DNA from 3 places in the Sorangium sp. So ce406 genome. Region 3 is predicted to be linked to each of the others. Evidence: predicted binding sites of a transcription regulator. Region 3 holds the regulator's gene; each other region holds the start of a gene.
What was found. The regulator HrcA, encoded in region 3, represses chaperone genes, less so after heat shock. The targets are predictions, from matches to a motif close to GNTAGCACTCNCCNNNGGNGAGTGCTANC.

Region 1 (9,664 bases), 4.2 Mb from region 3:
CGGCGTGAAGATGGGCGCGTCGACGAGCGTGAACCCGCGCCCGTCGAAGAAGTCGCGGATCGCCTGGATGATGGTGTGACGCACGCGCAAGATCGCGTGCTGCCGCTTCGAGCGCAGCCAGAGGTGGCGGTGATCCATGAGGAAGTCGGTCCCGTGCTCCTTCGGGGAGATCGGGTACTCGCCCGTGGTCGGGCCGAGCAGGCGGAACCCGGACGCGACGACCTCGAAGACCCCGGCCCGCTTCGGGTGCGCCTTCACCTCGCCGGTGACCTCGATCACGCTCTCCTGCGTGACCTTGTCGGCGGCGGCGAAGACCTCGTCTCCGACGTCGCTCTTTGCCATCACGCACTGGACGGTGCCGGAGCCGTCGCGCAACTCGAGGAAGTGGAGCTTCCCGCTCGAGCGCTTGTTGTAGAGCCATCCGCGGAGCGCGACAGTGCGGCCGACGTGCGCGCTGAGGTCGCTGGTAGCGATGACGGGCAGGTCCTGCATGGGCGCCGGAAATAGCACGGTTTAGTTGCGGCTGACGCCGGGTCCGGCCAAAAATGGCGCCATCTTGCCCCGTCGAAAGCGTCGCGCGCTCTGCCTGCCTGTGTTCCTCAAGCTGCTCGCCGCGGCGGGCGTGCTGCTCGGCGCAGGCGGCTGCTCGGCCCTGTACCCGGAGCTCGAATCACGGCTCCACGCGCCGCCTCCGGGGCAGGAGCTCCATCCTCCGCCGCCCGAGGACGTCCGGTGGCTCCGGATCGTCGGGGCGCGCGTCCCGGAGCGCACTCGGGACGGTCGAGCCTGGGATCCCCCCGGTGACGGCAGCCTCCCGGACCCCTACGCCCGCATCCTGGTCAACGGCGCGGAGCTCTTCCGGACCGCCGTGCAGTCGGACACCGTGGAGCCGACCTGGCCTGATGGTCCCAGCGGAAACTTCCGCATCGCACCCGAGGACTGGCTCCGCGTCGAGGTCTGGGAGTCGGATCCGCTCGTCGACAAACCGATCGGCGTGCGCGACATCGGCCGCCCCACCGACGCGCAGCGCGCCGCCAGCGAGATCCAGGTCGATCTCGAGGGGGGCGGCTCGCTCACGCTGGCCTTCCAGCCGGCCCACGCCAGGATCGGCCTCGGCCTCTGGTACCAGCTCTACTCGGGCTCCGCGTTCATCTCGCGGACCGTCGAGGGGGGGCCCGCCGAGCGCGCCGGGCTCCGCAAGGGCGACGAGGTGCTCGAGATCGCGGGGCGGCCCGTGCGGAGCCTGACCGTCGCCCAGATCCGGGGCGCGCTCGACGCCGTGCCGCGCACCGGGCTCGTGCTCCTGGTCAAGCACGCCACGGGCGCGACCGAGCGGCTCCGGGTCCACGCCGGGCCCATCTACCCGCTGTTCGAGCGCTTCGGCGCGGTCGAGTGAGGAGCCGGCGCGCCGTGAAGATCCCGCCGTTCGGGCTCACGACCCGGGAGATCCGCGAAGAGCTCGCGCCCTTGCGGAACGACTTCTCGGTCGCGGTGTGCCGCGCGAAGAACCCGTTCAACATCGGCGCCATCATCCGGGTCGCCCACTCGTTTCTGGTGCGGGAGATCTTCCTGATCGGGACCGAGCCCTATTATGAGCGCGCCTCGATGGGCATGCAGAAGTACGAGACCCTCATCGAGTGCCCCGACGAGGCAGCCTTCCTGGAGGCGGCGCGCGGCCGACCGCTCATCGGCGTCGAGCGCGACCACGCGCGGCGGACCCTCTGGGAGGCGCCGCTGCCGCACGGGCTCGTCTTCCTCTTCGGCAGCGAGGACGACGGGCTGCCGCAGGTGCTGCTCGACGCCTGCGAGGACGTGATCGCGATCCCCATGTACGGGATCAACCACTCGTACCCGGTGGCGATCGCGGCGGGCATGACGATGTGCGAGTGGGCGCGGCGGCGCGACCCGCGCGGCGGCGTGATCCGCGCGGGCGGGTGACGCGCGCCGCCTGCCGGCGGACGCGGCGCCCCTACTCGCGGAAGCGCTCGAAGACGAGCAGCTCGCCGAGGAGATCGTGATCGAGCGTGCCGGCTGCGCGCATCCCGAGCTTCTCGATCACCCGGAGCGACGCGCGGTGCCATGCCGGCGTGGTGGCGATCACGCGCCTGACGGCGGCCTGCTGCAGCGCCCAGTGCAGGACGGCGCGCGACCCCTCGGTCGCGTAGCCCTGCCCCTGGGACCTGCCCTCGACGCCGTAGCCGATCTCCACGGTGCCCGTGGCGTCGGGCCGGCCGTTCAGCACCACGCTGCCGACGACGACGCGCTCCACCTGGCCGCGCGTCACCATCAGCCGCGTTCCCCACAGGAAGGCCTCGGGGTCGTCGCGCAGCCGGTCGAGCGGCGAGCTGAAGGCGCGCTCGACGAGCGCGCGTCCAGGCCACGCGTCGGGGAAGCGCGCGCCGGACAGGGCCTCGGCTTCCAGGCGATCTCCGCGGATGACCGCCTCGAGCAGGGGCAGCGAGACCGGGGTGAGATCGAGGCGCTCGGTAGTCAGGGTGCTCATCGCGGACCTGCGGCGGATCAGATCACGCGTCGCGGCCTGCCGGAAGTCGAAATGGCGAAGGGCCGACTTCCCCGGGGGGAAGCCGGCCCTCGCCGGCCAGGCTTATCTGCCTGAGCCGCGATCAGAAGTCGTGGCCGTGGCCCGCGTGGGCGCCGCCGGCCGCCGCCTTCTCCTCCTTCGGCCGCTCGGCGATGAGCGCCTCGGTGGTGAGCATCAGGCTGGCGACGCTGGCCGCGTTCTGGAGCGCCGACCGGACGACCTTGGCCGGATCGATGACGCCCATCTCGAGCAGGTTGCCGTACTCGCCCGACGCCGCGTTGTAGCCGAACGACTCCTTGCCTTCGCGCACCTTCTGCACGACGATCGAGCCCTCTTCCCCGGCGTTGGCCGAGATCTGGCGGAGGGGCTCCTCGATGGCGCGGCGGATGATGTTCACGCCAAACCGCTGCTCGTCGTTCACCTGGAGCTTCTCGAGCGAGCTCTGCGCGCGGATGAGCGCCACGCCGCCGCCCGGGACGATGCCCTCCTCGACGGCCGCGCGGGTCGCGTGGAGCGCGTCCTCGACGCGGGCCTTCTTCTCCTTCATCTCGGTCTCGGTCGCGGCGCCGACCTTGACCACCGCGACGCCGCCCACGAGCTTCGCGAGCCGCTCCTGGAGCTTCTCGCGGTCGTAGTCGCTCGTCGTGTTCTCGATCTGCGCGCGGATCTCCTGCTGCCGGGCCTTGATCTTGTCCTTCTTGCCCTGGCCGCCGACGATCGTGGTGTTGTCCTTGTCGATGATGACCGTCTTGGCGCGGCCGAGATCGCTGATCGTGACGTTCTCGAGCTTGAGGCCGAGCTCCTCCGCGATCACCTGGCCGTCCGTCAGGGTCGCGATGTCCTTCAGCATCTCCTTGCGGCGGTCACCGAAGCCCGGCGCCTTCACGGCCGCGCAGTGCAGCGTGCCGCGGAGCTTGTTCACGACGAGGGTCGCGAGCGCCTCGCCCTCGACGTCCTCGGCGATGATGAGGAGCTGCTTCTGGCTCTTGGCAATCGCCTCGAGCACCGGGAGCAGGTCCTTCATGTTGGAGATCTTCTTCTCCGAGATGAGGATGTACGCGTCCTCGAGGTTCGCCTTCATCGCCTCGGGATCGGTCACGAAGTACGGCGAGAGGTAGCCGCGGTCGAACTGCATGCCCTCGACCACGTCGAGCGTCGTGTCGGCGCTCTTCGCCTCCTCGACCGTGATCACGCCCTCCTTGCCGACCTTCTCCATCGCGTCGGCGAGGAGCTTGCCGATCGTCTCGTCGCCGTTCGCGCTGATCGTGCCGACCTGCGCGATCTCCCGCGCGTCCTTGGTCTGCTTGGCGGAGCCGCGGAGGTGCTCGACGATCGCCTCGACCGCCTTGTCGATGCCGCGCTTGATCTCCATCGGGTTGTGGCCCGCCGCGACGAGCTTGGAGCCCTCGCGGTAGATCGCCTGCGCGAGCACGGTCGCGGTGGTCGTCCCGTCGCCGGCGATGTCGCTCGTCTTCGAGGCGACCTCGCGGACCATCTGGGCGCCCATGTTCTCGAAGCGGTTCTCGAGCTCGATCTCCTTGGCGACGGTCACGCCGTCCTTGGTGACCGTCGGCGAGCCGAAGCTCTTCTCGATGACGACGTTGCGCCCCTTCGGGCCGAGCGTGACCTTGACCGCGTCGGCGAGGGCGTTGACGCCCGCGAGGATGCTGCTGCGGGCGGACTCGTTGTAGATGATTTCCTTGGCTGCCATGGTGTCTCTCCTAAATTCCTGCTGTCGCCCGCGTCACTTCTCGATCACGCCGAGGATGTCGTCCTCGCGGAGGATGAGGTGCTCCTCGCCGTCGATCTTGACCTCGGTGCCCGAGTACTTGCCGAAGAGGACGCGATCGCCCTCCTTGACGTCGAGCTTCCGCACGGTACCGTCCTCGCCGACCTTGCCGTTGCCGACGGCGATGACCGTGCCCTCGATCGGCTTCTCCTTGGCCGTGTCAGGGATGTAGAGACCCCCCTTGGTCTTCTCTTCTTCCTTCACGCGCTGAACGATCACGCGGTCCTGGAGCGGTCGAATCTTCATGTTTGCGAATCCTCCGGGGACGAGCGCCGCGTCCCACGAGACGGCAGGACCCCGGCGACCTGAACGAGCGGCCGCGAGGTCCCATACGTTTGCAGCCTGGGCACTTTGCTAGCACTCGCTTCCGACGAGTGCTAGCGGGCGGCGCGGAAGATAGCCACCCCCTGGAGGGTGTCAAGCGCGCCTCCGCCCGGTGCTTCGCGCGTTAGCAGCCAGGCGCTGGGGTGGCTGTAAGTCCTGGAGATCGCAAGAGAAGTGCGGGGCGTGATGCTGGGCCCGGCGCGGTCCGTCGGCTAAAGTGACCGTATGAGGGCGGAAATGCGGCAGCACAGCGGCGCGACGCCCTCACGGTCTCCGGCCCGATGGAGGCCGACAGGACGTGTCTGGTTGACCTGAGCGCGCGGTGGCCCGGGTTACGTCGGTATCCAGGGCACCCGCGCAAGTGAGGTGCCCCCGTGAGCCAAGCGATCTCTGTGTCCCCGAGCATGACCCGCTATTTCCAGGAGGTTGTGGACGAGGCGCTCCGAGTTCGGAACGTCGCCGCGACCGAGGCGGCATCGAGCTACCTCGTCGGTCTGCTCTGTGCCTTCGCTCACCCGGACGAGCACGCCGAGTCTGCCTTCAACCAGCCCCTGACCTTTCTGCTGCGCGACGCCCTGGAGGCCTCCGGGGCCGAGCGTTTCCGGCGGCTGCGCAACCTGGGAGACGGCGTGCTCTACGCGGTCGGCTTCTTCGGCGGCCATATCGAGCTCAAGGGCGTCGACCGCGGCTACGTGGTCGGGGTCGGCTCGACCGCCTACCACCATGCCGCCGCTATGCTGCGCCTCAACGCGCGCGTCGGCCAGGGCCCCGATGTTCTTTCGGAGATGGCGGAGAAGTTCGAGCGCTTCGCGGCCGTCCTGAACGACGTGGCCGACGGGACGCTCGCGTCCGGCGCCCGGGACGAGCGCTCGGTGCTCCGGCTGTACGAGCGCTGGGTCCGCACCGGCTCCAGCCGCCTCGCCGAGGAGCTCGGGGCGCGCGGGCTCGTGCCGAGCCGCGGGACTGGCGGGCTCAACTGATGCCGGGCGCGACCTTCACCGCCCGGATCCAGCAGCACCTCGCGCGCACCTACGCGCTCGATGACGCGCCCGCCGTCGACGACTTCATCCGGCCGACGGACGGCGGCGCCCGCGAGGCGCTGCTGATCCGGCACGCGGACGGGGACATCGAGGTGGCGCTGCACCTGCCCCGCCGCGCGATCTCGCGGGGGGGCGCGGGGACGTTCGACGAGATCTGCCAGATCGTCGAGGGGGTGAGCCACTTCCTCTATGTGGCCGAGCGGGCGCGCCGGGAGCTCCCGGCGACCCAGCTCGAGCTCGAGCTCCAGGCCGAGGTCGACAAGTACGTGCTGCTCGTCCACGGCGGTCTGGCCGAGGAGGTCGAGCTCCCGGGCCCGCCGCTCGGGCGCCGCGGCGAGGGCGCTCCGCCCGGGCCGCGGCGCTTCGAGCCCGAGCGCGCCGCGCGGATCCGCGCTCACCTCTTCGAGCGGGTGACCTTCATGGATCCCCCGGGCACGGAGACGGGTGACCGCTACCGGATCGCGAACGACCTGGCGGCGCGGTTCGCTGGCCGGCTCGAGGCCGAGTTTGCCCGCCGCGGTCGGCACGCCGAGCTGCTCGCGGCGCTGCGGCGCTTCTACGCGGCGGGGCAGACGGAGAAGATCGCCCTCGCGCGCGCCGCGTGACCGCGTCGGTGGCGCTCGGCGTCGCCGCCGGGGGGCGCGGGACGGCGCCGAGCTCGCGCCGCGGCCGCGCGGGCTCGACGCGCGGCGCGAGGATTGTTCTCTCTTGACCGGTTCGCGCGCACGTACTCTCATCCGCATCTACGATGCCTTCCGCGAGCATGAAGCCGCCCCGCGTGCTGGTGGCTGAAGACGAACCGGCGATGTTGAGCCTTGTTGCGCGTCACCTGAGGAACCTCGGCTTCGCCGTGATCGAGGCCTCCGAGGGCGACGCCGCCTGGGAGCTCGCGCGCGAGCACACGCCGGATCTGGTGATCCTGGACGTGATGATGCCCGGCATGAGCGGCTGGGAGATCTGCAAGCGGCTGAAGGGCGACACGTCCGACGGTCGGCCCTTCGCGAACACCGGCGTCATCATGCTCACCGGGATCGGCGAGAACCTGAACGAGATGACCTCGCCGCTCTTCGCGGCGGACGCCTGGCTGAACAAGCCGTTCGACTTCGCGGACCTCGACGCGCGCGTGCGCGAGACGCTCGCGCGTTACGCGAAGGCGGTGCCCGGGTCGAACGGCAGCAAGGCCCAGGCGAGCGGCGAAGGCGAGGAGCACGAGGAGCCCGTTTCAGAGCCGGCGCCGCGCGCGCAGCAAACGTCGGGGGCGAACGGCGCCGCGACCAACAAGGCGGCCCCGAAGAAGGCGGCGCTCAAGAAGGGCGCGGCGAAGAAGACGGTGGCGGCGAAGAAGCCGGCCGCGAAGAAGGCGGCGCCGAAGAAGGCCGCGGCGAAGAAGCCGGCTGCGGCGAAGAAGACGGCGGCGCCCAAGAAGGCTTCGGCGAAGAAGACGGCTGCGGCGAAGAAGACGGCAGCGCCCAAGAAGGCTGCGGCGACGAAGCCGGCTGCGGCGAAGAAGTCAGCCGCCTCGCAGAAGTCGTCTGCAAAGCCGGGCGCGGCGAGAAAGCCGGCTGCCAGCAAGGCGGCACCCAAGAAGAAGACGGCGAAGTGATCGTGCCCCGGGCCCGCGCTGCGCGCGGCGCCCGGTCACGTTGTTCCCACGCCATGCACGTGCTCGGCCGCCAGGCCGAGTCGAGGGACGCCGCCCGGACACAGACCTCGGGGCGAGGGCCATCACGCGTCGGTCGACATCGCGCATCGATGCCGTCTGTCCGCTGACGTCGAAGCTGCCCTGCGCGGGGAATTGTCAGGGTTTGCCGCGCGTCATGCCCTCGCGCGCCGCGCGCTGCGTCTCCAGGAACTTTCGGGCGCGTGACCCGTCAGCGGGTACAATGCTGCGACGTTTCCACTTCGAGGGCCCCCGCGGGGGGCGTCCGGAGCGCTGAGCACCGTGAGCGACTCTCGCACGAAGCACCTGGACCGCATCCGCAGCGCCGCGTTCGCTGTCGAGCTGAGGCTCCGGTTCGGACGCGCGCTCCGCGCCGCGCCGAGCGCGCTGACCGTCGCGCTGGCGATCGCCGCCGGCACGCTCGCGGTCCACAAGGCGCTTCCAGCGCACCTGGGCGAGCAGCGCGCGCGGCAGCTCCTCCTCGGCGCCGGGCTGCTCGTGCTGGCCACCCTCGTCGTGGCCATGCTGCGCCGGCTGCCTCCGCGCGCGGGGACGATGGCGCTCGATCGGCACCACGGCCTCCACGACCGGCTCACGAACGCCCTCGCCTTCGACGCGGTGCCCGCGGCGCAGCGGACCCCGCTCATGGAGGCGGCGATCGACGATGCCTGCGAGCACGCCGCAGGGCTGCGCCCCGCCGGCGCTGCGCCGCTGGCCGTCCCGCGCGAGCTCCTGGCGTCGGCCGCGGTCGGCCTCGGCGTGCTCGCGGTGGCGCTGCTCGAGGTGCGGACCCCGCGCAAGACGGCGCCCGTCGCGCAGACCATCGACGCGCTCGCCATGTCGCCCGACGACATCGAGCTCTTCAAGGACGCGGCGAAGGCGCTCGACCGGCCGGACCAGAGCCCGGAGATGAAGTCGGCGGTCGAGCGGTTCAACCAGCTCATCGAGGACATCGCCAACAAGCGCCTCGATCGGACCGAGGCGTTCCGCCGCATGGAGGCGCTCGAGCGCGAGCTCCTCAAGGGGGCCGAGGCCGATCTGAAGGCGCTCGAGGAAGCGCTGAAGGAGACCGGGCTCGACCTCAAGAAGAGCGATCTGGCGAAGGGCGTCGGCGAGTCTCTCGAGAAGAAGGACCTCGAGAAGGCGAAGAAGGACCTGAAGGAGCTCGCCGAGAAGCTCCGCGACAAGAAGCAGAAGTTCGACAAGGCCGAGATCGAGCGGCTGCGTAAGGCGCTCGCCGAGGCGGCCTCACGCCGCAAGGAGGCCCTCGCCGCGATCAACGAGAAGCGGGCCGAGGTGCGCGAGCAGCTGCTCAAGCAGAAGCAGAAGGCCTCCACGAGCGACCAGAAGAAGTCCGAGGAGGAGCGGCTGCTCAAGAAGAAGGAGCGCGAGCTGGAGCGGCTCGACCGCGACGCCGAGCAGAAGGAGCGGACCGGACGCCAGCTCGACCGGCTCGACCGGGAGCTCGCGAAGGCCGCCGAGGACCTGATGCGGGATCTCGGGATGTCGGCGGACGATCTCGAGCAGGCCGCCGAGGACATCAACCGGATGCAGCAAGAGGAGATGTCCGAGCAGGAGAAGGAAGAGCTGCGCCAGAGGCTCGAGGAGCTCCGGGAGCTCGTTCGCCAGCAGGGGCAGGGCGGCAAGCAGCGGATGGCCAGGATGCTCCGCTTCGGCAAGCGCGCCCGCGGCAACCAGGGCGGCGGCGAAGAGCAGCAGGGGCAGGGTCAGCAGGGCCAGGGCCAGGAGGGCCAGGGCGAGCAGCAAGGGCAGGACGGCCAGCAAGGCCAGGGCAAGGGCGGGCAGGGCCAGGGGCAAGAGCTGGTGATCGGGCCCGGCGGCAAGAAGATCCTGATGCCGGGCGGGCAAGGCCAGGGGCAGGACGGGCAGGGGAGCGGCCAGGGCAACAGCAACGGCGGCAACCAGCCGGGCGGCGACGGCGCTGGCTCCGGCCGCGGCGGCGAGGTCGCGGGCAAGCGCACGGACCCGAAGATGGGGACGCAGGACGTCCAGGCGCAGGGGCTCGATACGCAGGAGGGGCCCTCGAACAGCGAGGTCATCCTCAGCGCCGCCGAGCGGGGCTTCAAGGGGACCGGCTACAAGAAGGTCTTCACCGACTATCACACCGTCGCAGAGCAGCAGATCAACAAGGACCAGATCCCCGATGGATACCGGTTCTACGTGAACCGGTATTTCCAGCTGATCAGGCCGCGCGAGTGAGTCGAGCCGGCGGCTCGAACGCGACCGCGCCTCCACGGACGCTCCGCGACAGCGGGCTCGAAGCAGGAAGCTATGGCCGACAAGACGAA
Region 2 (9,664 bases), 3.7 Mb from region 3:
GCCGAGGAGTGCGTGGCCCCCGATCCCGAGAAGCACGAGTCGAAGACCATCGACTGAGCGGCGTGCGCTGCGCGCTGAGCGGCGCGCGCGGGGCTCAGCCCGCCTTGTCCGCCAGCGCGGCCTTGCGGCCTCGCTTGCTCCCGTAATTCCGGATCACGATCTCTCCCACGCGGCCCCGGGCGTCGCTCTTCGCGTTGATGCTCCGGAGCGCCGCCACGCGGTCGATCTTGAACCGCTTGTAGAGCGGCGGGATCTCCGGAACATCGGAGTTCGAGAGCATCACCTTGACGCCTCGCTCGTCGAGCGCGGCGAACAGGGCCGCGAGGCGCTCCTGGTCGCGGAAGCTGAAGCCGCCCGCGCTGTAGGACGTGAAGTTCGCGGTCGACGAGACGGGCGAGTACGGCGGGTCCAGGTAGACGAAGTCGCCCTCCTCGGCGTGGTCGAGCACGCGCTCGAAGTCGCGGACCTCGAGCTCGACGCCCTGGAGCGCCGCCGAGCAGGCCCGGAGCTGGGGCGGGTTGCAGATCGACGGGTTCACGTAGCGACCGAAAGGCACGTTGAAGCGGCCGGCGCTGTTGACGCGGTACAGCCCGTTGAAGCCGGTCCGGTTCAGGAAGATGGTCCGCGCGGCGCGCTCCGGCAGCGAGAGCGTGGTCGGGTCGAGATCGCGAACCCTGTAGTAATGCGCCTGGTCGTAGGCGTGGCTGCCCAGCGCGGCGATGACGTCCTCGACCCGATCGCGCACCGCCCGGTAGCAGTCGATGAGCTCGGCGTTGACGTCCGTCAGGGCCGCGCGCTTCGGCTGGAGGCAGAAGAACAGCGCTGCTCCTCCCACGAACGGCTCGAAGTAGCGCCCGTACGACGTGGGCAGCAGCGGCTGGAACTGCCGGAGGAGCTGGCCCTTGCCGCCGGCCCACTTGAGGAACGGGCGTGGCAGCGGGGGCGCGGCGCTGTCGGGTTCGGTGACAAGTGCGGTGGTCATCGCGCAATACTGGACGCCAACCTACCAGGGCGCGCGATCGTCCTCAACCGCCGCGGCTCACCGCGAGCGAGCTCACCGTCCAGAGCGCCTCGCCGGTCCGCCCCCGGCGCGCGACCCCCGGGGCCCCATGAGGCGCGCCACGCGTCGCTCCGGGCTAGGACGTTCTATGTCCACAACCCGACCCCCACGGACGGTGATGTGCCTTGTCGTCGAGGGCGGGTGTTGATTCATTTGATGAGTGATTACGGATAGTTGAAAGCAAGCGTGAGCGCGGATGACCGCGTCTGTCCACCGCCCGGATCATGGGATGTCGTCGCTTGCGCGGCAGCGGAGCAGGGATAAGTTGAAGTCTCGTCACGCGGGCCGAGCAGCCGCTCGATGGGGCGGAGCTCTCCCGCATTCACGCACCGCCGCCTCGGGCCGTCTCGCCGCCGGCCCTGGGCGGCGCGGCAGGGGCTCGCCCGGGCGCAGCGCGCGGGCGCCCCGCGCCGTGTAGCGGCTTTTGTCGAAGCCGCCGTTCCCTCTCGACAGGAGGAATGCCGCCATGATGCTTGCCTTCGACCTCGATCGCGACGACGCCCCGCAGCAGCGCCGCCCCGCTCCGGCGGACGGACCTGGCTGCTTCGGCGAGGCTGCGGATTACCGGGCTCAGCGGATCCTCTTTGCCGCGCGCGGCTGGATCGCGGAGCAGGACGGCATGACGACCGACGGTCGGTCGCTCCTGCTGTTGCACGCCCAGAGGACGTCTCCGGACCGCCGCGAGACGCTGGTGCGCTGCTTCGAGCGCGTGCTCCTGCACGCCCCCCGGCCGGAGCTCCCGGCGCTCGCCGCGTCGCTGCGCCAGGCGGGGCTCTCCGTCGACGAGGGGCTCTCCGTGATGGGCGCCCCGGCCGGCGAGGTGTGGGCCGCCGTGCAGGGCCTCGGCCGGTTCCGCTCGTTCCCGGCGGGCCTCCACCTGTCCAGGGTCTCGCCGGACGACGACGACGACGCGATCCGCGCGATCCAGGAGCTCCAGGCCGAGAGCGGCCACGCGCCGCTCCCGGGGTGGACCTTGCGCGGCGGCGACGGGCGCTCCTTGACCCTCGCGCTGCGCGACGGCCGCGGCGCGCTGGTCGGCTGCACGACCCTGTGCGTCCTGACGCGGCCGGCGCCCGCCGACGGCGGGCGCGAGGCGCCCTCGCAGCTCGGGCTGCTGGGCGCCCCGCCGCTCTGGATCTCCGACGTGGGCGAGGCGCCTTCCTGGACCGGCATGCCGATCTGCACCTGCCTGCGCGACGAGTACCGCGGCCGCGGGCTCGGGGCGCCGCTCCAGGCCGCGGCGCTCCGGGAGGGGCACGAGCGCTTCGGGATCCGGTGGTTCTACGCGCTCGTCAGGGCCGGCGACGAGATCGCGAAGCGCATGAACGCGCGCTGCGGCCTCGCCCCGCACCGGGCCGAGGGGTTCCTCCTCGCCTCGGCGGGCCCGTCGGAGCGGCCCCGGCGTCTGGCCGAGCCGCGCCGCGGCTCAGGCTGACAGCACGGGCGCGAGGATCTTGCCGAGCTCCGCGGCGATCTTCTTCTGCTGCGGGACGCGCGCGCCGATCGACGCGAGGTAGAGCGTCCGGTCGCAGACGGTGAGCCGCGTCGCGTAGAAGTCGTCGCCGCCGGCCACCGCGTCGACGAACTCGTCGAGCTCGGCGTACCCGGTGACCTTGTCGGCGCAGCCGGCGCCCAGCGCGGCGAGCAGCGCGAGCTCGTCGTCGCTCCCCGCGCCGCCGGCGCCGCGCGCCCCGGCGAGGAGCAGGCCCTCCTCCCCGGCGAGGGCCACGGCGCGCGCGCCGCTCCCCTGCATCGCCTCCACCAGGCAGCGCTCCACGGCATCTTGAGGGACATCGCTCGGCGTCATCTGCTGCTTCATCGGGGTGCCTCCGGCCGCGACTCTGCCCCGACCGCCGCCGATGCCCAAGAAATCGGCGGCCGATCGCGGAGCGACGCCCTGGCTCCGCATGTCGGAGTTTCCGTCGCAGGTGGCCGATCGGCGCAGGTCGCGGGTGGCCGATCGGCGCAGCTAGCCGATCGACCACAGCGCCGGCGTCTCGCCCGCGACGCGGCGGCGGATGGAGTCGAGCGCGCGCTCGTAGTAGCCGTCGCGCGCCGCCACGAACTCGTCGAGCCGCACGTCGCGCGGCGCGATCTTCACCGCGCCCGCGGCGTCCGGCGCGTCCCGCAGCAGGCCGGTCACACGCTGCGCCTCGCCCCGGACCAGGCGCACCGCCGCGCCGAGCGGGAGCGACAGCAGCGCGGTGACCTCCTCCGGATGCGGACGGAACGCCGCGAGCGTGCGGCGGGTCGTCGCGACGAGCACGTCCTGCAGCTCGCGGTCGACGATGCCCGGCGCGTGATCATCCACGCTGCGGCGCGTGCCGATCCGGATCACGTCGCCCGGCGCGAGCGGCAGGCCGATCTCTTCCTCCGCCTCGCGCAGCGCCTCCGCGAGGTCCTCGCCGGCGCGGTAGTGCCCGGACACGGCGACCTCGAAGGCGCCGGGCCACGTGTCCTTCTCCGGGCTGCGCTGCTGGAACAGCACCCAGGGCTCCGCGTCGCCCCGGGAGGCGCCGGGCTCCCGCTCGAGGAGCACCCAGACGTGGACGCTCCGGTGCCAGTCGCCGTCGCGGTGGACGAGCCTGCGCGCCTTGCGCACGCCGAGCGGCCTGCCGCTGCGATCGAAGACATCGAAGGGCTCGTCCCCGTCCTGCGCCGCCATGCGTCGAGGGTACCGCACCGCGAGCGGCGCGCCGTCCCTTGCTACTCCAACGAAGTCGGTGGTTCCGGCTGCCTCGTGTGTTCCTCGACGAAGCCGTACTTCATCAGGAAGAGGCGCGACGCGCAGCGCCGCCCTGCCCGCCCCGGGCGCTCATCGCGCCGCAAGCGTCAGTCTCCCGAACGGATCAGGCAGCGTCGCTACCGGCGCGAAGGGGCGACACGGTGAGCTGCTGCGCCGAGAGTGCCAGACCCGGGGCGTCGTTCGGAACGTTCGAACGACGACAGCGCGAGGGCTGGCGGGGAAAGAGAAGTCAGAGTGGCGATCCCAGCGGGAATCGAACCCGCGTTACCGGCGTGAGAGGCCGATGTCCTAACCGCTAGACGATGGGACCTTGTTCTGTCGAGATGGCCTACAGCAGAGCTGATCGGCCTGGCTGGGGGACAAGGATTCGAACCTTGATAGCAAGAGCCAGAATCTTGCGTCCTGCCGTTAGACGATCCCCCAAGGGGTGAGCGCTCTGCATCAGCGCCACGGGCCGCGGAATCTACTCGGGCTGCCCGGTATGTCAAGCGATGAAAATCGAGCCCGGCGAAGAAAGCTCCTCGGCGCCGAAAATCCGCCGCATTTCGCGCCCTTCTGGCCGAGCGTCACCCCCCCGGGTCCACCCTGGGCGCGCGCCGGCCCCCTCGGCGCCGCGTCCGTCCACCCCGACGGTGCCCCCCCTTGGCCCCCTCCGGCTTCATCATCACGTTGCGCCTTGGCTTCGGCTTCCCAGTTCCTCCAGAAATTGCCGTTTCGTTTTCCAGGCGCAGCGTCGACCGAAAAGTCGCGACTGTCTGCCGAGCGCCCTTGACGCGCCGGGAGCCTGATTTACTTTCGGCGCGGTTTTAGCCACCGGCCTAGGAGAGTGCCAAGCAACTGTGATCCCGGGCACTTAGCTCTCGTCGTGTGGGCGGAAGGCCCCGGCGGTGGGGGCGAGCGGGACCTACGGCGAGGCCGATGGTCAGTCAACCAGCCGAGGACGAGGAGCCACCATGAGAATCAGGCCGCTGCAGGATCGGATTGTCGTCAAGCGTGTCGAGAGCGAGACGAAGACCAAGGGGGGCATCATCATCCCCGACGCCGCGAAGGAGAAGCCGATCGAGGGGCGCGTCGTCGCCGTGGGCAACGGCAAGGTCCTGAAGGACGGCAAGGTCCGCCCGCTCGAGGTGAAGGTCGGCGACAAGGTGCTGTTCGGCAAGTACAGCGGCACCGAGGTGAAGCTCGACGGCGAGGAGCACGTGCTCCTCCGCGAGGATGACGTGCTCGCGGTCACCGAGTCCGCCTCCGCCGCGACGTGATCCGGATCAGGCAACCGAACCCAAGCGTTGCAGATGCGGCCGCGCGGCCGCGAGGGGATTGAGAGATGGCTGCGAAGCAGATCGTTTATAGCCGCGGCGCCCGCGCCGCGATCCTGAAGGGCGTGAACACGCTCGCCGATGCGGTCAAGGTGACCCTCGGGCCCAAGGGACGGAACGTCGTCATCGAGAAGAGCTGGGGCGCGCCGGTCGTCACGAAGGACGGCGTCACGGTGGCGAAGGAGGTCGAGCTCGCCGGCAAGCTCGAGAACATGGGCGCGCAGATGGTGCGCGAGGTCGCCTCGAAGACGAGCGACAAGGCGGGCGACGGCACGACGACGGCGACGGTGCTGGCGCAGGCGCTCTTCGGCGAGGGCCTCAAGCTCGTCGAGGCCGGCCACAACCCGATGGACCTGAAGCGCGGCATCGACGCGGCGGTCGCGAAGGTCATCGAGGCCGTGCAGCAGGCCGCCAAGCCCACCAAGGACAAGGACCAGATCGCCCAGGTCGCCACGGTCAGCGCCAACGGCGACAAGGAGATCGGTCAGATCCTCGCCGACGCCATGGAGAAGGTCGGCAAGGAGGGCGTGATCACGGTCGAGGAGAACAAGCGCATGACGACGGAGCTCGAGACCGTCGACGGCATGCAGTTCGACCGCGGCTACCTCTCGCCCTACTTCGTGACCGACGCCGAGAAGATGACGGCGGTCCTCACGAACCCGCTCATCCTCGTCCACGAGAAGAAGATCTCGGCGATGGCCGACCTCCTGCCGCTGCTCGAGCAGGTCGTGAAGCAGGGGCGCGAGCTGCTCATCCTCTCCGAGGACATCGAGGGTGAGGCGCTCGCCACGCTCGTCGTGAACAAGCTGCGCGGCACCATCAAGGTCGCCGCCGTGAAGGCGCCCGGCTTCGGCGATCGCCGCAAGGAGATGCTGAAGGACATCGCCATCCTCACCGGCGCGACCCCGTTCATGGAGGACCTCGGGCAGAAGCTCGAGAGCGCCACCGTGCGCGACCTCGGGACCGCCAAGCGGGTCGAGATCGACAAGGACAACACCGTCATCGTCGACGGCCAGGGCGACAAGACCGCCATCAAGGGCCGCATCGAGGCGATCCGCAAGCAGATCGCGGACACGACCAGCGACTACGATCGCGAGAAGCTCCAGGAGCGGCTCGCGAAGCTCGCCGGCGGCGTCGCGGTGGTGAAGGTCGGCGCGGCGACCGAGACGGAGATGAAGGAGAAGAAGGCGCGCGTCGAGGACGCGCTGCACGCGACCCGCGCCGCCGTCGAAGAGGGCATCGTGGTCGGCGGCGGCGTGGCCCTGCTCCGGGCGGCCGCGACGCTCGACGGGCTCAAGTTCAACGACGGGCGCGACGCCGGCGTGCGGCTCGTCCGCCGCGCCCTCGAGGCGCCGGTCCGCCAGATCGCCCAGAACGCGGGTGTCGACGGGACGGTGGTCGCGGAGAAGATCCGGTCGGGCGCGCCCACGTTCGGCTACAACGCCGCGACGGACGCGTACGAGGACCTGCTCGCGGGCGGGGTCATCGACCCGGCCAAGGTCGTGCGCCACGCGCTCACCAACGCGGCCAGCGTCTCCTCGCTGATGCTCACGACCGAGGCCCTCATCGCCGAGAAGCCCAAGAAGGAGAAGGCCGCGGCCGGCGGGGCCCCCGGCGGCATGGGCGGCATGGGGGGTATGGGCGGCATGGGCGGCATGGGCGGCATGGGCGGCATGGGCGACTTCGACATGGGTTGATCGCCTGTCCGCGCCGCGCTCGGTCCCGGCGCCGGCCTCCACGCCGGCGCTGTTCGCCGAGCGCGCCGCTCCCGATGCAGCGGGCCGAGGGGTCCTCCAAAGCATGCTGGCTTGGAGGGCCCCTCGCGCTTTGTGAGGCCGAGCGCTCTTGCCTGGGTTTTTGACCCGCGGTCGCGCAGGGCGCTAGACTCTCGGGCAATGTCGGAATCGTCGTTCGCCCGCCGTGGCCGCGCGTACGTGCCGGGCGACGTGCCCTTTCACGGGGGCGATTCCCACGCCGGGGCGGCGATCATGGTGACCGACATGCGGCGATCGAGCGATTTCATCGAGCTCCCGAGGACGCCGCAGAAGCTCGGCGGAGAGAGCTGAGCCGGTGGAGCTGCGCGTCATCGGCTGCCACGGCGGCGAGACCCCCAGGCATCGCACGTGCGCGTTCGTCGTGGACGACGTCCTTGCGATCGACGCGGGCTCGCTGACGAGCGGGCTCGAGATCAAGGAGCAGGCGCGGATCGAGGCGTGCCTCGTGAGCCACGCGCACCTCGATCACATCCGCGACCTGGCCACCATCGCGGACAACCGCTGCCAGCTCGGGTGCCCGCCGCTCGTGATCGCGGGCACGCGCGAGACGCTGCGGACGCTGAAGAAGCACTTCTTCAACAACGTGCTGTGGCCCGATTTCGCGGTGATCCCGACGCCCGCGCAGCCGACCATCCAGTACCTCGAGCTCAAGCCGGAGCGCCCCACGATGGTGGCCGGGCGGCTCGTGCGCGCGGTCCAGGTGACGCACACGATCGACGCCTCGGCGTTCGTGATCGAGGGGAGCGGCGGCGCCATCGCGTACAGCGGCGACACCGGGCCGACCGACCGGCTGTGGGAGGTGCTGAACCAGCAGCAGGACCTCCGCGCGCTGCTCATGGAGGTCAGCTTCCCCGACCGGGAGCAGCGGCTCGCCACGGTGAGCGGCCACCACACGCCGCAGACGCTCGCCGTCGAGCTCCAGAAGTACCGCGCGCCGAAGGACCTGCCGACGATGCTCTACCACATCAAGCCGGTCTTCCAGGCCGAGGTGGAGCGGGAGTGCGCCGCGCTGAAGGGGCTGAACCTGGAGGTCCTCCAGCTCATGGACCACTTCGTCCTGTAACCAGCTAACCAACGGGCCGGCTGGCGGCCGGGCTGCCCGGCCCGAGGAGACCCTGCTCGTCGCGCGGCAGGGGGACCCCGCCGCGCTCGCCCGAGCCCCCGCTCCTCCGGCGCTGCCGGAGGGGGCGCGGCGACGCGCCGCTAGCGGCTCTCCTGGGTGGGATCGTCGTTGAAGGTGCGCTTGCCGTCGGGGACTTCCTCGACGCGGGCGAGGACGACCGTGATGTTGTCGGTGCCGCCGAAGTAGTTCGCCCGGTCGATGAGCGCCTTGCACGCCGCGTCCAGCGAGCCGCTGGACATCACGAGCTCGAGGATCTGATCGTCGCTCACGAGCCCGGAGAGGCCGTCCGAGCAGAGGAGGTACACGTCGCCGTGGCGCGTCTCGTCCGTCACGAGATCGACGAGGACGTCCTCGCGGATGCCGAGCGCGCGCGTGATGACGTTGGCCGGGAGCTGCCGGACCTCCTCCTCGGTCATCCACGGCGCCATGTGCGCGGCGTCGCTGACGAGCGAGTGGTCGCGCGTGAGCTGCGTGATCTGGCTGTCGCGCAGGCGATAGCAGCGGCTGTCGCCCACGTGGCCGACCGTCACGTGCTCGGCGTCCTTGGAGAACATCGCCGCCACGATCGTCGTGCCCATGCCGAAGTCGGCGAGCGTCTTCAGCGAGCGATCGAAGATGCGCCGATTCGCCAGCCTGAGGCCGGTGACGACGTAGTTCTCTTCCTCCGTGAGGTTCGGATCGGCAGGGAACGGCCACGTCGCGTCCCTCCCGACCGTCACGGACAGGAAGTCCGAGAGGGTGCTCACGGCGAGCTGGCTCGCGACGTCGCCCGAGCGGTGTCCGCCCATGCCATCCGCCACGGCCACGACACGGTACTCCTCGCTGACGAGGAGGTTGTCCTCATTGTGGTCCCGGAGGAGCCCGGTATCCGTCATCCCGGCAAACCGGGTCCGCAACATGGGCAGAGAGTAGACGCGGAGCAGGGGGGCAGCGCAAGTTCAAGGCGAGGGCAAAGCTGAAATCCTGGGCCGGATCTCCCACAGGGGCGGCTCCGTGCCCGTAAGAAGCGGCCAGCCGCGGGGGCGGTGGACCCTTCCGGAGGCGCCCGCTCGCCGCGCGCACTTTGCTCTTGAAAGATGAGGGGGGACGTGGATTTCCCCGCCGCGCGCCCGACCGAGCGCGCGCGGCGCGCTTCCGGCGCGCGACGACGGCGCGGGCGCCCGCTCAGAGCCAGCTCTCGCCGATCGCGATCCCGAGCGCGGCGGCGATCGTCTCGGCGGCGCGCACGCCGCACGCCTGCGCCTCCTCGAAGAGCGCCATCCCGGCCTGATCGACGTGCGCCCAGGCGACGCGCTCCGAGAGCGCGCAGGGCGGATCGAACGGCCGCGCGCCGAGGAAGCCCGGGCGCGGGCGCGGCATCGCGTGGCCCCAGATCATGACGTCCATGCGCGCGACGTCGTCGCGCAGGTGCGGGTGCGCCGGCGCGAGATCGCGCAGCACGCCGTCCGCGATCGACGCCCACGGCGCGCCGAGCAGCGCCGCGCGCGCGGCGGCGACGTCGGGCCCGCCGTAGGCGCGGTAGTAGGTCAGCACGGTGCGCTGCATCGGCGTCGCGAGGCGCGACCGCTGCGTCGTCGCCGCCGCGAGATCGGTGAGCTGGTGGCGCGCGTCGACGTAGCCGAGCCCGTCTGCGCCGTAGAGGAC
Region 3 (9,664 bases):
CCGGGTGCTGAAGGACGCAAAGCAGGCGGAGATCGACGCGGAGCTCGTCGCGCTCGGGCTCGCGGGCCGCAGCGTCGTCCGGCTGAAGGGCGGCGATCCGTTCCTCTTCGGGCGGGGCTCCGAGGAGGCGGAGGCGCTCGCGCGGGCCGGGGTGCCGTTCGAGGTGGTGCCGGGCGTCTGCTCTCCGCTCGGCGCGACGGCCTACGCCGGCATCTCGCTGACCCACCGGAACATCGCCTCCAGCGTGATGATCGTCAGCGGCGTCACCCGGGCGGGCAAGGCCTTCGACTGGAGCGAGCTCGCCTCGGTCCGCGGGACCATCTGCGTCCTGATGGGCATGCAGGCCCTCGACGCCGTGGTCGCGGGGCTGACAGGGCCGGGGCGCCGCGATCCCGCGACGCCGGCGGCCGCCATCCAGTGGGGCACGCGGGCCGACCAGCGCGTGGTCTCCAGCCGCCTCGACGAGCTGCCCCGGCGCGCCAGGGAGGCAGGGCTCCAGAGCCCCGCGGTCATCGTCGTCGGCGCCGTCACCGGCCTGCGCGACGCGCTGCGCTGGTTCGACCGGAAGCCGCTGTTCGGCAAGCGGGTGCTCGTGACCCGGCCGCGCCACCAGGCGCGCTCGACGTCCAGGCTCATCCGCCTCCGCGGCGGCGAGGCGGTGGAGCTCGCGACCATCGAGATCCACCCACCGCCCGACCCCGCGCGCGTCACCGAGGCCGTCCGCGGGCTCTCCGGCTACGACGCCGTCGTCTTCACCAGCGAGAACGGCGTGGCCTGCTTCTTCCGGGAGATGGAGCGGCTCGGCCTGGACGCGCGCGCCTTCGGCTCGGCGCGCCTCGCCGCGATCGGCGCCGGGACGGCCGCCGCGCTCGCCGCGCGCGGCGTCCGCCCTGACATCATCCCGGGGGAATTTCGCGGCGAGGAGCTCGCGCAGGCCCTCCTCGCCGACCCGGCGCTGGCCGAGCGCCTGTCGGTGCGCCCTGCGTCCCGGGTCCGGGTCCTCATTCCCCGCGCGCTCGTCGCCCGTGAAGTGCTCCCCGAGCGCCTCTGCGCCGCGGGCTGCGAGGTCGACGTCGTGCCCGTCTACGAGACCCGCCCCGCGTCGGCCGGGCGCCGCGAAGAGCTGCTCCGAGCACTCTCGGCGGGCGAGATCGACGTCGTGATGCTGACCTCGAGCAGCACCGTCGACAGCCTGTGCGAGCTCCTCGGCGAGGGCGCCGCGGCGCAGCTCGACCGGGTGCTCCTTGCGAGCATCGGGCCGATCACGACCGCGACCGCCGAGAAACGGGGGCTCCGGATCGGCGTGACCGCCGAGGTGAGCACCACGGCGGGTCTCCTGGACGCGCTGGATCGATACTTCGCCGCGCTCCAGGCTGCCCCTGCAAGCGCAGACCGGTGACGTGCTGGTCGCGCGTGTGCGGCCAGCGCCACCGCAGAAAAGAAAAGAGCGTCGCAGCGGACCTGGGGGGGGAAGGTCTCCGCCGCGACGCTCGGCATCCCTTTCAGCATGAGGCGTGCCTGCACCTTCCCGTAATGAATTCAGCCACTTAGAATGTACCAACAGGAGATTCCTTTCGCTCCTGCGCGTTCATGGCGACAGGCATGCTAGGAATTTCCTTACGCAGCAATACGACGCTGCGCGCACAACAGCACGCCTCGAACCCGAGCAAACGTACAGGGCCACAGACGGACAGCGCCTGTGGGCCGAGCTCCTTCAGGAGCCGCTCTGTCACTCGAACGTCGCGCGAACGACGAGAAACTTGTTGTTGAGCTCGAGAGAGGTGAGCTTCTCGAAGAAACGAGGGTTACCGAGCTCGTTCGAGAGCGAGCTGGTGCGCCCGTGCTCGGTGACGAAGTAGAAGGTCCTCACACCCTTCTTCTTCTGTTCATTGATGTAGTCCTGGAACTTCTTCCCGCTCGACACGAATGCCGGCAGCTTGTTGCCCGCATAGAAGTTCTCGCCCTTCCAGTTCAACTGGTAGGCGACGAGCGGCCCAGGGATCTCCTGGCTCGCGCGCATGTAGGCGAGCAAGGTCTCGCGCTGTCCCCAGTGCGGCGACGTGCGCACGAAGTAGACGTCGAGCCCCCACGCCGTGAACGCGACGGCGAGCGAGAGCAGCGCATAGAGGACGTGGCGGCGAAAGCGCGCGACCATCAGCAGCAAGCACAGGACCGCCGCGGCGATGGTGAACGCCCACAGGGTCGCGGAGAAGTCGAGCGACTGCGGCCAGGGACGCTTGTAGTTGTACGTGAACAGGTGCAGCAACCTGGCCTGGCTCGGCTGCCCCTCGCGGGCCATCGCGAGGTCGCGCCCGACGAAGAAGACCAGGATCGCAGCGCCGACGGCGACCGCGCCGAGCATCGCGCGCTCGTAGACGACCACGGCGCTGGAGCGCGCCGACGGCGGCGCCGACGAAGCGTCGCTCCAGCCACGCGCGAGCCCGCGCGCGCCGCCCTGGAGGCGCAGCATGTCGTCGAGCAGGATCCCCGTGAGCATCGCCGCCGGCGGGACGGCCGGCAGGATGTAGTGGTGGAACTTCGTCAGCATCAGCGAGAAGAGCGCGAAGCCGAAGATGAACCACATCGCCAGGAACACCGAGGCGTCGCTCTGGCGGACGTCGGCCGAGGCGGGCTCACCTGAAGATCCCCCCTCCCCGGCCGCTGCCCCTTCGCGCCGCCTGAGCCACCACACGAGCGACGCGGGCACGAGCCCCGTCCACGGGAACATCGCGTAGCCGAGCTGCCACACGTAGTAGCGGAAGCTCACGTCGTCGCCCTCGTTGGTGTCGTGGACGTGCGTGAACGCGCGCTTGAACATGTCGTGGAACAGCAGCCTGTCGGTGAACGGCTGCCCGTGCCGCGCGTACATCGCGACGAACCAGGGCAAGGCGACGCACGCGAGCACGAGCAGCCCGATGGGGATCTCCATCTTGAGCAGGTCGCGGTACCGCCGCGAGACGACGACGTAGCCGAGCGCGCAGAGCACCGGGAGGCCGAAGCCCGCCGGCCCCTTGGCCATCGTGGACAGGGCGGCGAAGAACCACGCCGACAGGAAGAGGAGCCGCTGGACGCGCCGCTCGCCCCAGCTCGCGTACAGGACGATGCCGAGCGTCTGCGCCCAGATGAGCGCCTGGAGCGCGGGCTGCAGGCCGGGGAGCACGGGCAGCACCGACCGGCAGGCCTCGTTGCCGGGGAGCCCGCAGTTGCCAGGGGAGCCCGAGCTGAAGACGTCGCCGTGGAGGCGCACGCCGAACGGCGCCGGCTGGATCTCGACGTGCCGCGAGAGCAGGTAGAGGATCTGCGGCAGCGCGCAGGCGATGATCGCGCCGAGCACGAGGTGGTAGCCGGAGACGCCCACCTTGAGCACGCCGAGGTCGACCTCGTAGACGCGCGCCTCGCGCGCCTCGTCGGTGTGGATGCCGAGCAGGAGCAGGGCCATCGCCGCGGCCATCGTCGCGACGAAGGGCATGTCCGTCATCGTCTGGTGCGAGACCAGGAACCACTGCGGCATCGTCGCGAGGACGACCCCCGCGAGCAGCCCCGCGCGTCGGCTGAAGATCGTCGCGATGGCCTTGTAGAGGAGGTAAACGGCGACGAGCGTCAGCGCGAAGATGGGCAGCCTCACCGCCCACTCGGGCCACGGCGTGCGCCCTTCGGCGACGGCCGAGAGCATCTCCCCCGATCGGTAGCGGACGCCGAGGGCCGCCATGGCGAGCGCCTGCATCCAGAAGTCGAGCACCGGCTTCGACCAGAACCAGCCGTCCTGCGCCCACCAGAGGGAGATCCAGTCGTTCCGCGCCAGGATCTCGCGCGCGACCTCGCCGTAGTGCGTCTCCCACGGATCGGTGAGCGAGTGGCTCCCGAGCATGGGCAGGTAGAGCAGCGTGACGAGGGCGACGAGCCAGAAGCCATGCCGCCGGAGCAGCGGGCGCGGCGCGCCCGTCTCGTCGAGGCGACCGGGGCCGAGGCGCTCGCCGATCCGGAAGGCGCCCACCACCGCCGTGAGGAACGCGGCAGGGATCGCGATCGCGGGTACCGCCAGCGAGATCAGCGCGGGCGCGCCGTCCCGCGAGAGGGAGAGCGGCGAGAAGTAGCCCGCCACGGTGAGCGTGATCAGCGCGAAGGACGCGGCGAGCCCGCCCCCGAGCAGCGCGAGCGGTCCGAGGAGATCGCGGATCCCGACGCGCGCGGCGACGCGCTCGGGCGGGTCGTCGAACGTGCCGAGCAGGTCGAGCAGGCCGAGCGTCGCGACGCCGACCCCGAGCGCGCCGAGCGGGACCCCCCAGCGAAACTGGGGCGCGAGCGCCATCACGACGAACGCGAGGAGCGAGCCCGCGGCGAGCACGGCCGCCCCGCGAAAGCGGAGCGGGTTGCCCTGGAAAACGAGGCGCTCCTCGTCGGCGTCAGGATCGACGTCGTCCGTACCGGCTCCGCCGTCGTCCTCTGCCGCCTCGCCCTCCGGAGAAGGAGCGCGCAGCGGAGAGGCGACGCGCGGCTCGGCGGCGCCGGAGCTCTCCGCGTCACCTGCGGCCGCCTGGTCGCCCGCGGTCATGTCGTCGCGGGCGTCCGCGATCGCGCCGCTGCTCTTGTCGTGCGTGTCGTTCATGGCTGCGCCGGACGCGGAACGAGGCGCGGGCCTGGCGTAGCAACTCCACGTCCCCGGGCAAAGCAGCGGCCGCGTGCTCGCGCGCGACGGACCGCCGCGAGCAGCGCGCGGCTACTTCGTCAGGCGCGCGATCTCTTCCTTGATGATCGTCTCGGCGAGGACCGGCACGACCTCCCAGACGACGCGCTCCACGACGTCGCGGGACAGCGCCATCACGGCCTCCACCTGATCGGCGGAGAGGCCGAGCCCCTCGAGCTTGCCCGCCATCTGGCCGTTGACCTGCGCGGAGGCGGAGGCCGCGACCGCTGCGGGCCCGGACGCCGTCTTCGGCACGCCGGAGACCGGCGTCGGCGAGAAGGCCATCGTCGTCTGCGGCAGGCCCGACGGCGCGCCGCCCGGCGCCGCCGCCTTGACCGAGGCCTGCGCCGGCGCGGCGCTGGTGGTGGCCGGCGCGTTCGGCGTGTAGATGAGCGTCTTCGCGCGCTGGAGCGGGCTCGCGGCGGCGCCGGCGGGCTGCGCTGCAGCGGCCGCGGGCTGCGCGGCGGCCGCAGGCTGCGCGGCGGCAGCGGGAGAGCGCGCGGGCGCGGACGCCGCCGCGGCAGCGGGAGCCGCGGCAGCAGCAGCCGCGGCCGGCTTCGCCTCGCCGCGCGACGCCAGCAGCTTCTTGACCTTGTCGATCATCTGCTGCGTGTCGAACGGCTTGTCCATGTGGTCGTCGGCTTGCGCGCTCGAGCCCTTCGCAGGGTCGAACGGGTTCTGCTTGGACGACAGGATCAGGACGGGCGTCGCCGGGGATGCCTGCTTGATCGCCTTGCACAGCTCGTAGCCGTTCTTCGGCTCGAGCGTGACGTCGGCGATCACCAGGTCGGGTTTATCGCTCTTGAGCTTCTGCAGCGCAGCGTCGGCGCTGCTCGCCGTCACGACGCGGAAATCCTGACCCGCAAAGGTGATTTCGAGCACTTTGCGCATGGTCACGCTGTCGTCTACGGCGAGAAGGGTGCTGGCCACGAACGGGTCTCCTCTCAGATGGCGAGAAAGCGATGACGGCTCTGGATATCTTCGGCTCCGGTCGCGCGATGTGTCAACATTCGCGGTGTATTTCGCCCCGCGGCCCCGCGGATGAGCGTTTTTTCACGCCGGTAGAGCCCGGCCCCACGCTGGTGGCGGGGCCGAGGCGCCCCCTCACGAGCCTCTCATGCGCCCGCCCCGACCCGCCCCTCCCCCGCCCCAGGATCACGCCGAACCGACCGCCGCCGACCCGACCGGGCCGGTCCGACCCCCGCAGGACGGCCGCTGGACGGTTCCGGCAGCGCTGGACCGACGGCCGCTCGACGGCGCGATCCGGGCGCTCGCCTCGGTCTCGTGGTCCGACGCGCGCCGGCTGATCGAGACCGGCAAGGTGCTCGTCGGGAACGTCGTGGCGACGAGCGCCCGGCGCCGCGTGCTCAGCGGCGAGCGGATCGAGGTCCGCCTGAGCGCGCCGCGGCCCGAGACCGTGCGCCGGCGCAAGCTCGAGGTCGAGCTCGTGGTCTACGCGGACGCGAGCGTCGTCGTCGTGAACAAACCCGCCGGTGTGAGCACCATCCCGTACGGCGACGAGGACCCCGCGGAGCAGGCCGCGACGCTCGACGCGCTGGTGCGGGAGGTGCTGGCCCGCCGCGACCGCCTGCGCGGGCGGGCGCCGCTCGGCGTGGTGCAGCGCCTCGACAAGGGGACGAGCGGGCTGCTCGTCTTCGCGCGGACGCTCGCCGCGAAGAAGCACCTCGCGCAGCAGCTCCGCGTCCGCTCGATGCACCGGCAGTACCTCGCGCTCGCGCACGGCGCGGTCCCGCGCGGCACCCACCGCAGCTACCTCGTCGAGGACCGCGGCGACGGGCTGCGCGGCTCCGCGAGGGAAGGCCGGCGCGAGGGGCAGCTCGCGGTGACGCACGTCGAGCCGATCGAGACGCTCCGGGGGCTGGACGAGGCCGGGGCCGCGGGCGTGACGCTGGTCGCCTGCCGCCTCGAGACGGGGCGCACGCACCAGATCCGCATCCACCTCGCGGAGGCCGGGCACCCGCTCGTCGGCGAGACGGTCTACGTGCGCGACCACCGCGGGCCAAGGATCCCCGCCCCGCGGTTGATGCTCCACGCGGCCGAGCTCGGCTTCAGCCACCCGTCCGACGACCGGCCGATGCGGTTCCAGGCGCCGCCGCCCGCCGACTTCGACGAGGTGCTCGAGCGGCTCCGCCAGCCGCGGCAGAAGGGCGCTACTTGACCTTGCCGCGCGCCTCGCTCATCGCCGCGGCGGTCGCGTCGACGAGCGGCATCACCTTCGCGTAGTCCATCCGCGTCGGGCCGAGCACGCCCACGGTCCCGGCCACACGCCCGTTCTCCATGTACGGCGCGGCGACGAGGCTGAGCTGACCTCCGCCAAGATCGCCCGCCTCGCTGCCGACGAAGACGGTGACCTCGCCCGCGCCCGCGGCGAGGGTCCGGTCGAGCAGATCGACGAGCTCCTCGCGCTCCTCGAGCGCCTTCATCAGCTTCTTGAGGCGGTCGACGTCGGCGTACTCCGGCAGGTCGATGAGGCGGTTCTGCCCCTCGATGACGACCTCGCTCCGCCGCGTCACGTCGGCCGTCGCCTTGCTGCCGAGCTCGAAGGCGCGGCGCCTCAGCGCGTCGATCTGGAGGCGCTCATCCGCGAGGCGGCGGGCGAAGAGATCCCGGATCTCGCCCAGCGTGCGCCCCTCGATGACGTCGGCGAGCAGGTTGTGGATCCGGGTGAGCTCCCCCTCGTTGATCGCCTCGCCGACCGAGATGAAGCGGTTCTCGACCGAGCCGTCGGCGAAGACGAGCACGGCGAGGAGCTGCCCGGGCTTCGTCGGGATGAAGCGAAGCTGGGCGAGGGCGCGGATCTCCGCCCGCGGCGCCGCGACGACCGCCGCGGCGCCCGACAGCTCCGAGAGGTAGCGCCCCGTCTCGCGGAGCGGGTCGCTCGCCACCGTGTAGATCTCGGTGAACCGGGCGGTGAGCTCGACCTGCTGCTCGGGGGAGAGCGACCGGAGCTCGACGAGCGCGTCGATGAACAACCGGAGCGCGCGATCGGTCGGGATGCGCCCCGCGGAGGTGTGCGGCTGGTGGAGGTAGCCGGCCTCCTCGAGATCCGCGAGCACGTTGCGGATCGAGGCGGCCGAGAGATCGAGCCCGTACTTCCGCGCAAGCGTCCTGCTGCCCACGGGGTCACCGGTCGCGATGAACTCGGTGACCGCGGCGAAGAGGATCTTTCGAGCGCGATTGGAGAGATCTCCCATGTCAACTGCGTGCGGCGCGTACGCGCGCTGCGGCGGCTACCTGGACCAGGGACTGCCCGGACCGGGAAGCCATGCGGACCGGGCCTTCGCTCCCATACGTCAAGACGCGCGGGCGGGCGCTGGGCCCACGGATGCGCATGGGGTCTATTTTGAGGCGATCGCGCGGCCCGGTCAAATAGCGCGGTAGGATGGGCGCGGCCGCCGCGCCGGAGGCCGCGGTTCCCGCGGTTCCGGAGATTCCTGGTCGCCCGAGGTTCGCCTGGTGAACCTGGGCTCCCCAGGAGCGCGACGCGCGGCGAGGCCACGCCAGCAACGATGCCGTCCGCACGCCACGCCGCCATCGCCTGCGCGCTCGCCCTCGCGCTCGGCCCGCTCACGACGCTGCCGACCGCGCAGGGCAAGCCGAAGGTGAAGTTCCATCAGGACTGGGCCAGGCACCCGTCGGCGCGCTACGCGGCGATGAGCGCGGAGCAGTGTCGGGAGGCGCTCGCGCGGCGGAAGATCGCGTTCGAGCCGGTGCGGCGCGCGCCGGGCGTGCTCGCGCCGGTGCGTCTCATGCAGGGGGTCGGCGGCGTCCTGTACCGGACGGCGGAGCCGGCCCACCGGCGCGCGGACAACCCGAACGACGTCTTCGACTGCCGCCTCGCGCTCGCGCTCTCGGACTTCAGCCGGATCCTGCGCGTGCACGACGTCACCGAGGTGCTGATGTACTCGGCGTGGCGGCCTCCGTCGGCGATGTGGCCCGAGGGCAAGCTGGCGACGAGGCACCCCGGGGGGCTCGCCATCGACGCCTACCGGTTCATCAAGCGGCGCGTCGGCGACGCGTTCGCGGAGGAGTGGCTCGACGTCGAGCGCGACTTCGTCGGCAGGCGCGGCGCGCCGGTGTGCGGCGAGGGCGCAGGGAAGCCGGCGACCCGCGGCGCGGCCGGCAAGGGGACGCGCGGCCTTCCAGCGGACGCGGCGGCGCGCGAGCTGCGCTCCATCGTGTGCGAGGCCGCGGATCAGCACGTCTTCACGTCGATCCTCACGCCCAACTACGACCGGGCGCACAAAAATCACCTGCATCTCGAGGTGACCCCCGGCGTCCAATGGCAGCTCGTGCGCTGATCCGGGAGGGGCGGCCCCCCCGGGCGCAAACCCGCTCTCGCTCCGAGGTCGACCCGCTATGTTAGCCCGCGTGACCGCACGAAGACCCCCGCCCCCCCGCGCCTCTGCCGCGTCCGCCGCCCTGGCGCTCGCCGCCATGGTGCTGTCGTTCACGTTCGTGGGCTGCCCGTGCCTCAGCGGCCCCGTGAACGCGAGCCCAGGCCTGCGGTGGTTCCTCTTCTCGAACTTCGGCGCCAGCAAGATCTGCCCCGAGATGCTGAAGAGCGGGGTCGCGCTGCGCCTGCAGGACAGGTCGTCGTCCATCGGGCGGTTCTTCCCGATGCAGTGCTCGTACGACGTCAACGACGCAGCGCAGACGGTGACCGTGCACATCGCCGGCACGGGGTACGGCTACATGCAGCCGGCGAAGCGGGTGGGCTTCTCGCTCACGACCTCCGTCGAGTACCGGCCCGACTTCCAGATCGCGGGCGACGACATCTACGTGTGGGGACGGCTGAACCGGATCGTGCAGGGCCCGAGCTTCCAGCTCGGCTACGTCGAGAACCCCGTCATCGACGTGATGGCGAACGTCCCGCCGTTCGGGGGGCTCGCCAACCTGCTCGGCAACCAGATCGTGGCGGGCGAGATGACCCGCGGGTTCACCGTGGTCTACAACGAG

Region 1: the regulator HrcA is predicted to act here: its motif matches at 4,685-4,713, upstream of groES (co-chaperone GroES).
Region 2: the regulator HrcA is predicted to act here: its motif matches at 4,612-4,640, upstream of groES (co-chaperone GroES).

Annotation. Positions count from the first base shown of each region.
Region 1 is NZ_CP150340.1:8,480,067-8,489,730, reverse strand. Features, by position in the region: gene asnS (asparagine--tRNA ligase) at 1-492, opposite strand, end outside; gene WME96_RS31580 (PDZ domain-containing protein) at 557-1,396, shown strand; gene WME96_RS31575 (TrmH family RNA methyltransferase) at 1,411-1,938, shown strand; gene WME96_RS31570 (GNAT family N-acetyltransferase) at 1,970-2,503, opposite strand; gene groL (chaperonin GroEL) at 2,625-4,253, opposite strand; gene groES (co-chaperone GroES) at 4,287-4,577, opposite strand; gene WME96_RS31555 (hypothetical protein) at 5,030-5,635, shown strand; gene WME96_RS31550 (hypothetical protein) at 5,635-6,300, shown strand; gene WME96_RS31545 (response regulator transcription factor) at 6,444-7,298, shown strand; gene WME96_RS31540 (hypothetical protein) at 7,638-9,575, shown strand; gene WME96_RS31535 (AAA family ATPase) at 9,648-9,664, shown strand, end outside.
Region 2 is NZ_CP150340.1:3,737,263-3,746,926, forward strand. Features, by position in the region: gene WME96_RS13910 (hypothetical protein) at 1-57, shown strand, start outside; gene WME96_RS13915 (DNA adenine methylase) at 95-982, opposite strand; gene WME96_RS13920 (hypothetical protein) at 1,527-2,495, shown strand; gene WME96_RS13925 (hypothetical protein) at 2,487-2,879, opposite strand; gene WME96_RS13930 (NUDIX hydrolase) at 3,030-3,725, opposite strand; tRNA gene WME96_RS13935 (tRNA-Glu) at 4,042-4,116, opposite strand; tRNA gene WME96_RS13940 (tRNA-Gln) at 4,156-4,229, opposite strand; gene groES (co-chaperone GroES) at 4,760-5,065, shown strand; gene groL (chaperonin GroEL) at 5,131-6,819, shown strand; gene WME96_RS13955 (hypothetical protein) at 7,018-7,188, shown strand; gene WME96_RS13960 (MBL fold metallo-hydrolase) at 7,193-7,960, shown strand; gene WME96_RS13965 (PP2C family protein-serine/threonine phosphatase) at 8,101-8,919, opposite strand; gene WME96_RS13970 (FAD-dependent oxidoreductase) at 9,185-9,664, opposite strand, start outside.
Region 3 is NZ_CP150340.1:13,380-23,043, reverse strand. Features, by position in the region: gene cobA (uroporphyrinogen-III C-methyltransferase) at 1-1,399, shown strand, start outside; gene WME96_RS00065 (ArnT family glycosyltransferase) at 1,730-4,606, opposite strand; gene WME96_RS00060 (response regulator transcription factor) at 4,718-5,614, opposite strand; gene WME96_RS00055 (RluA family pseudouridine synthase) at 5,802-6,863, shown strand; gene hrcA (heat-inducible transcriptional repressor HrcA) at 6,856-7,899, opposite strand; gene WME96_RS00045 (extensin family protein) at 8,215-9,006, shown strand; gene WME96_RS00040 (hypothetical protein) at 9,077-9,664, shown strand, end outside.